Regions from separate parts of the Syntrophomonas erecta subsp. sporosyntropha genome, predicted to be linked through region 1. Evidence: riboswitches for the same ligand, from Rfam matches in the RefSeq annotation. Region 1 holds a riboswitch; the other holds the start of a gene.

Region 1 (5,697 bases):
TATTCTTTTGCCGTAAATTCAAATAGGACGTTGGCCATTGCAATATTTCACCAAAAGACAGAGCAAGGAGAGATAATATGGTTATTGCTGGACTTGTAGGTATTCTCATTTTAGTATTGGTGCTTCCCTTTGCCGTCAAGAAGGTCGAAGAAAACCTGGAAGCCTTCCTATTTATCATGGGTGTGGCTGCCAGCTCGATTTCCGGCCTCATGAGCAAGGAGTTGGCCTTAAAAGCCCTGGAAGAACCAATTATGATTGCATCAGCGGTTTTTATCGCCGGAGCACTATTCTATTTGCTGCACGATAAGTTCCAGAAGTTTATGAACAAGGTATATGAGAAGATACCGGTGCCGATAGTGGTATTCCTGGTAGTGGCCATATTAGGGCTGCTGTCCAGTGTTATTACGGCTATTATCGCATCTATTGTGCTAGTAGAAGTAATTTATTTGTTGCCGTTGGAGCGCAAACATAAGATCAATGTATGTATTATAGCCTGTTTTTCCATAGGTTTGGGTGCCGCCCTAACACCTATTGGTGAACCACTGGCTACCATTGCCATATCCAAGCTAAATCAGGATTTCTTCTACCTGGTACGTTTATTGGGCAAATTTATTATTCCCACCGTTGTAGCCTTTGGAGTGCTGGGAGGATTATATGCGGCCCGTGCTTTAAAAGATAATAAACAAGCAGGTGAAAATGAAATTGCTGCTGCTACTGTTGAAGTAGAAGAAGAGGAAGTTGAACAGGAAAACTGGAAGGGTATTATTATCCGTGCTTTGAAGGTATACTTGTTTGTTATGGCTCTGGTATTCCTGGGTGAAGGTTTTCAGCCCCTTATTGATAAATATGTACTATCTTTAAATTATAAGCTGTTGTACTGGGTAAACATGGTATCAGCTGTGCTGGATAATGCTACCCTGACTGCGGCTGAAATTAGTAATCAGATGAGTACCATGCAGATTGAAGCCATACTGATGGGACTGCTGATTAGCGGCGGAATGTTAATACCGGGAAATATCCCCAATATTATATCTGCTTCTAAGCTGAAGATAAGCAGTACCGAGTGGGCGAAGCTCGGATTACCCCTGGGCCTGATTGTAATGGGATTATTCTACGTAATCCTCTTTGTTTAATATGGTTTGACTAAAGTAATCTGGTCAAGCTAATGCCGGGACTTAAAGTAATACTGGATTGATGGTATTAGCAGCTACCTGTTTAAAGCCTCATGGGTAAATATATGGTAAGATTCGAAGGCCAACTGTCATAGCATTAAACATGCTTGTTAATCTTGTACAATATGTAATGAAAAACCCCTGCCCTATGGTTTAGCTATAGGACAGGGGTTTTGCTTTGTTATATAATTAAGATTTTAGAAAGACGGGACGCAGGAATCCGGATAGTTATCTTCTAAAAACTTTTTGACTTCAGGTGACTGCAAAGCTTTGATAAGTTTTTGTACACTTTCTTTATTTTCATCGCCAGCCCTTACGACTAGGACATTAGCAAAGGGTGAATCTTTAGGCTCCATAAAAATAGAATCTTTAACCGGATTTAGATTAGCTTCCAGTGCGTAGTTGCTGTTAATAACACATAGGTCAAGATCTTCCAGGGCCCGGGCCAGCATGGGAGCATCCATCATTTTGATATCGAGGTTTTGGGGATTTTCAACTATATCGCGATCAGTTGCCAGTACCCCTACACCTTGTTTAAGTTTAATTAAACCAGCGCTTTCCAGTACTAAGAGGGCCCGGCCACCATTAGTGGCATCATTGGGGATACCTACTGTAAAACCGTCGGCTGTTTTGCCGATATCATCTATTTGTTTAGAATATACCCCCATAGGTTCATTGTGAACTTTAACTACCCATTTAAGATCAGCGTTATTTTTAGCATTGTAATCATCCAGGTAAGGTATGTGCTGGAAGAAGTTGGCATCAATTTGCTTATCCTTTAAAGCCGGGTTTAATAAAGCATAATCGGTAAATTCCTTTATCTCCAGATTAACACCTTGTTCCGCTAATAATGGTTTTACTACTTCCAAGATTTCGGCATGTGGCTTAGCAGTAGCACCTACTACAATTTTATCTGCTTGGGCAGATGGTTGGCTGTCCTTATCATTGCCAACGGCGCAACCAACTAGGGATGATATCGATAGCAATAATACCAGGGTTAAAACTAAAAACCTTTTCATTGCCTGTTTACCTCCTTATTTTAGCTGTTTTAGCTGCCAGGCTATCACCCAGCACCTGAATGGCCTGTACCATAATTATGAGTACTATTACGGTTATCCAGAGAATACCGGTTTCATAGCGTTGATAACCAAAATAATAGGCGAGAGTTCCTAATCCACCTCCTCCCACTATACCAGCCATGGCCGAGTAACTAATTAAATTGATGGTGGTTATAGCCACGCCCAGAATAAGGGACGGTTTGGCCTCCGGTAGTAAGACTTTGGTAATGATTTGCCACGAGTTAGCCCCCATAGAAAGGGCAGCTTCAATAAGTCCCCAATCAATTTCTTTTAATGAAGTTTCCACCATCCGCGCCACAAAAGGTATGGCTGCCAGAGTTAATGGAACCATGGAGGCAACCGTACCTATAAAACCGCCTACAATTAATTGGGTCAAAGGAATAACCAGGATCAAAAATATAATAAAGGGTATAGAACGAAAGGTATTGACCAGAAACCCTAATATTTTGTTTACCGGCATATTTTCTAGAATATGGCCTTTTTCGGTGGTAACCAGAATAACCCCTAAAGGAAGACCAAAAACATAGCTTAAAGCAGTAGAAATAGCTACCATATATATAGTCTCCCAGGTAGCAATTAAAACCCGCTCGGTAACCCAACTATAGTCCTGGTTTACTGCTCCTAGTAATACCGATAAGTCAATCGCCGATAATAGCTCAATCATTTTTCAACACCTCAATCTCCAGACCTTTACTACGCAGATAATCCATGGCTTGAGCCAGGATGGCAGCATCACCAATAAGTTCTAAAATCAGGTTGCCAAAAGGAGTATCCTTAACCCGATCAATGTTACCAAATAGAATATTAGAAGTGATGTCAAATTTGCGCAGCATTGATGATATAATAGGTTCGCCGGCTGATGGTCCGATAAAGGATACCCGCACCACACAGCTATGCTGGTGATCCAAATCGGTCTGAAAGTTAGCTAGATCTTCGGGGAGTTCATTTTTCATTACCGCGCTAATAAAGCTGCGCGAAGTTGAAGTGCCCGGATTAGAAAACATAGTCAGGACATCTCCCACTTCCACAATACGAGAATTATCAATAACGGCAACCCGGTCACATACCTGCTTAATTACATTCATATCATGGGTAATTAAAAGTATGGTAATATCAAGCTGCCGGTTAATATCTTTGAGCAGCTTTAAAATAGATCGGGTTGTTTGCGGGTCTAAAGCCGAAGTCGCTTCATCGGATAACAGAATTTGCGGGTCATTAGCCAGAGCCCTGGCAATACCTACTCTTTGTTTCTGCCCGCCACTAAGCTGGTCGGGAAACACTTTAGCCTTATCTGCAAGCCCGACCAGTTCCAATAATGATTCCACCTTTTTCCGTGCCTCCTGAGACGGTTTGCGCGCGATTTCCAGTGGAAATAGAACATTATCGAAAACTGTTCGTGAGGATAAAAGGTTAAAGTGTTGGAATATCATACCGATCTTCTGACGGGCAAAACGTAATTCGTGTTTGCTCAGGCTGGTAATATTTTGTCCGCCTACTAAAATCGATCCACTGGTGGGCTTTTCCAGCATATTAATACAGCGTATTAATGTACTTTTGCCGGCTCCGCTTAATCCGATGATACCGAATATTTCGCCTTTATTGATAGAAAGGCTGACATCGTCCAGGGCTAGAACCTCCTGGGTAGGTGTCCGGTATACTTTGGTGAGATTTTTAATTTCAATCAAGGGTTAAGCCTCCCAATTTGCAAAAAATAATGCCCCCTGGGCTAACCCAAAGAGGCAAGATACACCTATATCTTGCTCTTATCTGCCAGACAATGCAATCTGCAGGAATTAGCACCATACCAGATTTGGCTGGTTGCCGGGCGTCATTGGGCCAGTCCCTCAGCCACTCTCGATAAGAGAATGAATGGATTCGGTTATTGCAACACTACACATATATTAGCATTCAGCAGGTTTTGCCGTCAATAGACGAGCATGACAGTAAAACTTAACGTTTTATAGGGTCATTTTGTAATATGATTTTAGTTACCTTATTACCCCTTACCTGGAAAATTATACTGCGATTATTGTCACTACCGTAAACAGCATCAAAGTCATCGGGATGGCCACGAGAATAAACATAAGCATAATTTTGTCCATATAAAGCGATAACATCCTCAAAAGCATCTCCCACTTTGCTGCCGTGGGAGGTGGGAATATCCGGGGTTTGAATATGGACGCGATGTAAGATGTTTTCATGTTTAGTAAAGGTAAACAAACAATCTAAATCATTGGAGGAAAAAATAGTACTCATACCCAGGGTCTTTCCCTCGGGGTATAAAGCAGTAACTTCATCCCAATGACTTTGACCTACGTTAACAATACCCTGGCTGGTAGCCAGGCGGAAATCATCGTCAGTTAGCATCACGAGCTGCTGTGGATAGACTGTAACCAGTTTATCCTGGCTAAATACTGCTATTAAGCCGATCAGTGCTGCTACAATAACAATAATGGCGACTAACCGGTATTCTTTAAATATTGATCCCATAGATGTTATCCCCCCATAAATTCCATACCTAATCATTATATACTGCTAAAGGTTTAAAGAAAACGTTACTTAATTCGCATCCGGTAATCTTATGGAATGGTAATTTTTTCCGTTGTCACTGCTTGGTCATAGGCTTTCGATCCTATTTAATACCATGAGTATATCGTTACCATGGTATTTGACAGGTTTCAAGGCAAAACTAACCGGATGGCTACAAGCTTGATTAGAGTTATTTTTTATATGATATTATATTATGGAACTAGAGCAAAGAGGCGATTTATAATGAGTAACCAACTGGACCCGGCCATACTATGGGATGGTAAGAGATATCATAGCTTAAGTTATCACTTGCGTAAGAAGTTCGGAGGAAAAGTCTTTAAAATTCCCCTGGATGCAGGTTTTACTTGTCCGAACCGGGACGGAACCCTGGGAACAGGAGGATGTCTATTCTGCAGTCCCAAGGGATCAGGTGATTTTGCCGGCAGTCGTAATCTCACCATCCCGCAGCAGTTTGAAAAGATCAAGACCATGATGCACCGGAAGTGGCGGGAAGGATCTTATATAGCTTATTTTCAGGCCTTTTCCAACACTTATGCAGATGTTACCCATCTGAACGAATTATACAGCCAGGCAGTTAAACAGCCTGGTGTTGTAGGACTAGCCATTGCTACCCGGCCGGACTGTTTGCCGGAAGAGGTACTAGACCTGCTGTCTATACTTAATGAACGTACTTACCTATGGGTGGAATTAGGCTTACAAACTATCCATCCCCGGACAGCCCATAATCTTAATCTCGGTTATGATTATGAGCAGTTTTACCAGGCGTTGACTAAGTTACGCCGCCTAAATATTGAAACTGTAGCCCATATTATCCTGGGGCTGCCTGGCGAAAACCGAGCGGATATGTTGGCTACCGGTGAGGTAGTAGCTAATCTTGACCTGCAGGGCATTAAAAT
Region 2 (5,697 bases), 920 kb from region 1:
GTGAATTCTCCCAGGGTTGTATTGCCGGAGGTAGAAAATATCTGCATATCAATGCTAATGGTGATGTGGAACCGTGTGCATTTATTCATTATTCCAACGTAAACATAAAAGATGTAAGCCTTTTAGAAGCCCTACAATCACCTCTTTTTTTACAGTACCACCAAAACCAGCCCTTCAACAAAAACCACCTGCGTCCCTGTCCCCTGTTAGATAATCCCCACAAGTTACGGGATATGGTACATATTTCCGGGGCGCGATCTACGCAACCAGGTGATATGGAATCAGTCGATAACCTCACCGCCAAATGCGAAGAGGTAGCTTCTGACTGGTCCAAAACCGCCGATCAACTCTGGTCTCAACAGATCCGCTAAACTTATAACGGGAGCAGGATTACTTTCCTGCTCCTTTTTTATTGACATATCCATCCGGATAGTTAACCTGTACATTTCCGGGGGGTATCCCGTTTACTTTTTTATTACCAGGGTGAATCTTATTACTTTCTGCATGATGAATTACCCGCCTTGCAGTCTCAATAATGCACCATCCGACTGTAGCCATGGGCTTTTCGCATCATATAGGCAAATCGTTATTTTCTCCGTCATGAATACCCACCTAATATAATTAGCCAAGCTTAATGGTTTCATAACCCGGTTATAAGTATAGTTTAATCCAGCCCTTTCCAGTCTTAGGTTTTTATAAGCAAGCACTTATGGCAAGACCAAGCTAATCTAAATACCCGGGCAGTTTTATTAACCCCTATCCCCCACACGCTGCTACTACTATGAAGATGGATTTCTGCATAGCAAGGTAGTTACTACGGATGGCTTTTTTAGATACCTAATCCACATACAATAGAACCTATTCAAATAAAAAACTATCTAAACTGGTATAATAAAGCCATTAACACCTTATTAAGGTAGGTACTAATTCGGACTCGCCTCTGACGGAGCAGATCTATTACCGTATTTTAATCGGCTGGTCGGCTAAAAGTATCCTCCCTAAGATTATAAATAACCAGTTAGCAGCTTCTATAAAATAGATGAAAGGATGGTTGTATGAATAAAAATCCCCTGGTGACTATTGAAATGGAAAATGGCGGGGTGATCAAAGCAGAATTGTACCCGGATATTGCCCCTAATACCGTAGCCAATTTTATCGCCCTGGCAGGGCAAGGATTCTACGATGGCTTAATATTTCACCGGGTCATTCCTGGCTTTGTGATTCAGGGCGGATGCCCTAAAGGAATAGGTACCGGTGGACCTGGCTACCAGATTAAAGGTGAATTTACCAGTAACGGATTTCCCAATTCACTCCAACATGCCCGCGGCGTATTGTCTATGGCCCGATCTGCTCACCCAGATTCAGCCGGCTCCCAGTTCTTTATAATGCTGGATTATGCCCCTCATCTGGACGGCAACTACGCTGCTTTTGGCCAGGTAACTGAAGGTATGGATATAGTAGATGATATAGTAAAAACCCCCACCGATTTTCGGGATCGGCCCCGGGAAGATCAAAAAATGAAAAAGGTAAGCGTAGATACTTTTGGGGTAGACTACTCCCCCGTTGCCAAAGTCTAAACTTAAAGGGAAACCGGAGAACAGAAGAACTGTTCCCCGGTTTCCCTTTTATTAGCAGTTAGTTTAATCATTAAGATTATAAGGAGTCATCTGGTAAACATAATAATTCAACCAGTTAGAGTATAATAAATTGGCATGGCTGCGCCAGCGAACCAGCGGTTGCCGGGCAGGATCATCCTCAGGGAAATAGTTGCAGGGAACCTGAATAGACTCCCCTTTTTCTAGATCCCGTTTATACTCCTGCCACAAGGTATCACATTCATATTCGGAATGTCCGCTGACAAATATATGGCGGCCATCACGACTAGCTACCAGATATACCCCGGCCTCATCTGACTCAGCCAGTATCTGCAAATCCTTAACTTTCTCAATATCCTCACGCCGGTTTTCCGAATGCCGGGAATGGGGTACCCAGAATTCGTCATCAAATCCGCGCACTAACTCACACCGTGGGTTAGTAACATGATGCTTATACACCCCAAATCGTTTTTTATCTAATAAATAATTATGAATCCCATAATGGTAATAAAGAGCTGCCTGAGCCGCCCAGCATATATGCAGGGTCGAGGTTACATGATCTACAGTGTAATTCATAATATCCTCTAATTCATCCCAGTAGGCCACATCACCGAAGCGGAGTTTTTCCACCGGTGCCCCGGTAATGATCATACCGTCAAACCTAGTATGACGCACCTCCTCAAAGGTCCGGTAAAAGTTCTTCAGGTGATCCTCCGGGGTATGACGGGAAGTGTAACTGGCCGTAGTAATGAGTTCAATTTCCATCTGAATAGGAAAGTTAGAAAGCTGGCGCAGTAACTGGGTCTCAGTAGTACTTTTATTAGGCATTAAGTTAACAATACCAATCCTTAGAGGCCGGATATCCTGATGTACTGCCCGGCATTCATTCATAACAAAAATATTTTCTTTAATAAGAGTATCAGTTGCAGGAAGGTTCTCAGGTATTATAATGGGCATTTACCAATATCACCTCTTTAGTATGATGTAGCTTGGAAAATAGCCTGCTCGAAATCAGCAATAATATCATTAATATTTTCTATTCCTATTGAAACCCGTATCATATCTGGTGTCACCCCGGACTCGGCTTGGGCCTGGGGGTCAAGTTGACTATGGGTAGTGCTGGCAGGATGTAAAACCGAGGTACGAATATCCCCTACATGAACTACCAAAGCAGCCAGCTTAACACTATCTATAAAGCGTTTACCCGCTTCTAATCCCCCTTTTAAACCAAAGGTAAGAATTCCACTGGCCCCCCGGGGCAGGTACCGGCAACTAAAATGGTAATCAGGATGATTCTCTAGCCCAGGATAATTCACCCATGCCACCTGGGGATGGTCTTTTAGGTAACTAGCCAGTTTTAAAGCATTATAGCTGTGCCGTTCCATTCGCAGAGCCAAAGTCTCCATACCCAGGTTTATCAAAAAGGCATTAAATGGACTCATACAGGTCCCCAGATCACGCAATAATTGTACTCGAGCTTTAGTTATATAGGCTTTTCCCCCAAAAGTGTCTACATAGCAAATTCCATGGTAACTAGGATCAGGTTCGGTCAATTCCGGAAATTTACCGTTGTCCCAGGGGAAATTTCCTCCATCTACAATAAACCCTCCCAAACTGGTGGCATGACCGTCCAAATATTTAGTAGCCGAATGAACCACAATATTGGCCCCATGTTCAAATGGCCGGCACAGGTAGGGGCTAGGGAAAGTATTATCTACAATCAGAGGAACCCCCTGGCGGCGGGCTACCCGGCTGAATTTCTCGAAATCCAAAACATTCATACCTGGATTACCAATAGTTTCAGCATAGAGGACCCGGGTTTGTGGCCGGAAAACAGCCTCAATTTCCTCCTCTGCAGCGTCAGGATTAACAAAAGTAGTGTCAATTCCCATTTTTCTAAATGTAGAATCCAGTAAGGTATGGGTACCACCATAAAGGGTACTAGCAGCCACAATATGCTGCCCGGCCTGACAAATATTAAGCAGTGCCAGAGCAACGGCTGCCTGCCCGGCAGAAGTGGCTACTGCCCCAACTCCTCCCTCCAGAGCAGCAATTTTAGCTTCTACTTGCTCTAGGGTAGGATTACTGATACGGGTATACATATGACCGGTTTCAGTCAGATCAAACAGTCCCGCTACCTTATCAGTTTGATCGTAAAAATAAGTGGTACTCTGATATACCGGTAGTATCCGGGGCTGTCCCGGTTCTGGTTTATATCCTTCCTGAACGACCATCGTTTCTAATTCCATTTTCTTGTTCATACTTCAACCTCCTTACCCGGTTTAAAAAACCACTTCCGAATAAGAAGTGGTCTAAAAATCAACCCTTCTTATCTCTCAGGATTATCCTGCAGGATTTGGCACATTTCTGGCTTAAAGCCAGCTGTTGCCGGGTGTCATCGGGCCCGTCCCTCAACCTCTCTTGATAAGTTCAGTTTTATTATTAATTTTTCCGGATAAAACCCGAACCCGCCTTACCTGCTTTATCTCTCCGTAATTCTAACCTGACGGTTTCAATTTATTGCCACATCTGGGTGGTTCCCATTAGCGACAAGTATAACGGAAAAATCTAATCCTGTCACTGATAACAGCGAGAATTTCCTATCAAAAAAATCATAGGTAATTACTATTATGCTACAATTAAACTGTTTGCGGAAAGGAAAATTAAGTGATGAGTAAACGTATTTTTGCCTATGACATGCTGCGAGCCCTGGCTGCCCTAGCCGTAATGGCTATCCATATCACTGCCGGCTATGCCTTGTTAAATCCGGTAGCATTTATTCTTAACCAGGCGTCCCGAAATGCGGTCCCCCTTTTTGTGATTATGTCCGGCTTCTTGCTGGTTTATGGGGAACAAAGGCATCCACTAACAGTTAAGAATTTTTACCGGCGCCGCTTTGGCAGGGTGCTAATTCCCTATATTGTATGGACCGTAATTTATGCCCTTCTGATAGAGTTGTACCAGCATAATTCAGGGGGTAATCTGCTCCTGTGGCTATCCGGACTAGGCAGCCATCTGCTGCATGGGACTGCTTTTTTTCACCTGTATTTTCTCATCATTGTTTTTCAGCTTTATTTATTATACCCTTTGCTGAGCCACTGGTTAAAGCGCTACCCGTTAAAACTGCTTCTCTGTTCATTTATGGTAAGCTGTGTAGCTATTATTCTAATCTATGCCAATGACACTGGGGGGATAACTCTTCCTTCCCTCCAGTGGTATTATTCAGCTCTGTTTCCGGAATGGCTCTTTTATTTTGTCATTGGCATGTGGTTAGCAGGTTACCGGGAAAAACTTAATTCAATGCTTAGCTCCCGTAGTAAAACAGTGACCTTTATATACCTAGCTAGCCTTATTATTCTTCTTGTAGAAGGATACCAGGGTGAAGCATATTTTTCCTCCCTGCGCCCGGGAGTATTTATTTACAGCTTGTGCAGTTACCCTTTTCTGTTGCTGCTGGCTATCCACCTGGAACCGATTTTACGGAAGAGCAGGTACTGGATTGCCTGGCTGGCTGAACAGTCTTTTTTTATATTCCTGTTGCATCCCTTGGTACTGACGGTGCTGATGGAGCTGACCTGGGTGCCGGGATGGGCTAATATATGGCAGGGAGTACCTGGTATGCTGGCTTTGTTTGCAGCTACCGCCGCGATCACTTGGCTGCTGATCTGGATAGTCAGCCTGACTCCGCTGGTAAGTTATCTGGGAGGGGTACCTCGGCAGCGGCATAATTAGCCTGATGGGGGTATACGGTAAGGCGAACCTAAATGTTCCGGAAAAGCCCGGGGGGACAGGGGGACAGTAAACCTGTCCCCCTGTCCCTATTTTGCATGGATCAATCTAGCGGGCGATGTAACTAGCGGTATGATCCGGGTGGGTATAGTTTAATTGTATTTCATCTCCTAGCAGGCATCCGGATTGCTGCAAAACCGCACTGACTGTCTGGTAGGCTAGGCGGGGATTATTGTTTTTCTGGCTTAAGTGGGCTAAAAAGACCTGCATGGGTCGCTGCCGCGGTAATCGAGCTAAAACCTGGCCTGCATCCAGGTTGGAAAGATGCCCTTTGCTACTGCGGATGCGCTGTTTTAAAAACAGGGGGTAGGGT

What was found. Region 1 has a riboswitch for S-adenosylmethionine ahead of ACZ5Q0_RS00760 (methionine ABC transporter ATP-binding protein). Riboswitches for the same ligand answer to the same signal wherever they lie in the genome.
Region 2: it holds a riboswitch for S-adenosylmethionine, as region 1 does, so the genes downstream of both, ACZ5Q0_RS05175 (O-acetylhomoserine aminocarboxypropyltransferase/cysteine synthase family protein) here and ACZ5Q0_RS00760 (methionine ABC transporter ATP-binding protein) in region 1, are expected to answer to the same signal.

Annotation. Positions count from the first base shown of each region.
Region 1 is NZ_AP042459.1:155,510-161,206, reverse strand. It holds gene ACZ5Q0_RS00775 (DUF1646 family protein) at 78-1,133, shown strand; gene ACZ5Q0_RS00770 (MetQ/NlpA family ABC transporter substrate-binding protein) at 1,370-2,191, opposite strand; gene ACZ5Q0_RS00765 (methionine ABC transporter permease) at 2,199-2,915, opposite strand; gene ACZ5Q0_RS00760 (methionine ABC transporter ATP-binding protein) at 2,908-3,936, opposite strand; SAM riboswitch class I at 4,012-4,115, opposite strand; gene ACZ5Q0_RS00755 (hypothetical protein) at 4,202-4,741, opposite strand; gene mnmL (tRNA modification radical SAM protein MnmL/YtqA) at 5,024-5,697, shown strand, end outside.
Region 2 is NZ_AP042459.1:1,077,472-1,083,168, forward strand. It holds gene ACZ5Q0_RS05155 (radical SAM/SPASM domain-containing protein) at 1-371, shown strand, start outside; gene ACZ5Q0_RS05160 (hypothetical protein) at 391-558, opposite strand; gene ACZ5Q0_RS05165 (peptidylprolyl isomerase) at 1,056-1,577, shown strand; gene metA (homoserine O-acetyltransferase MetA) at 1,641-2,552, opposite strand; gene ACZ5Q0_RS05175 (O-acetylhomoserine aminocarboxypropyltransferase/cysteine synthase family protein) at 2,570-3,856, opposite strand; SAM riboswitch class I at 3,922-4,026, opposite strand; gene ACZ5Q0_RS05180 (acyltransferase) at 4,266-5,327, shown strand; gene ACZ5Q0_RS05185 (MBL fold metallo-hydrolase) at 5,433-5,697, opposite strand, start outside.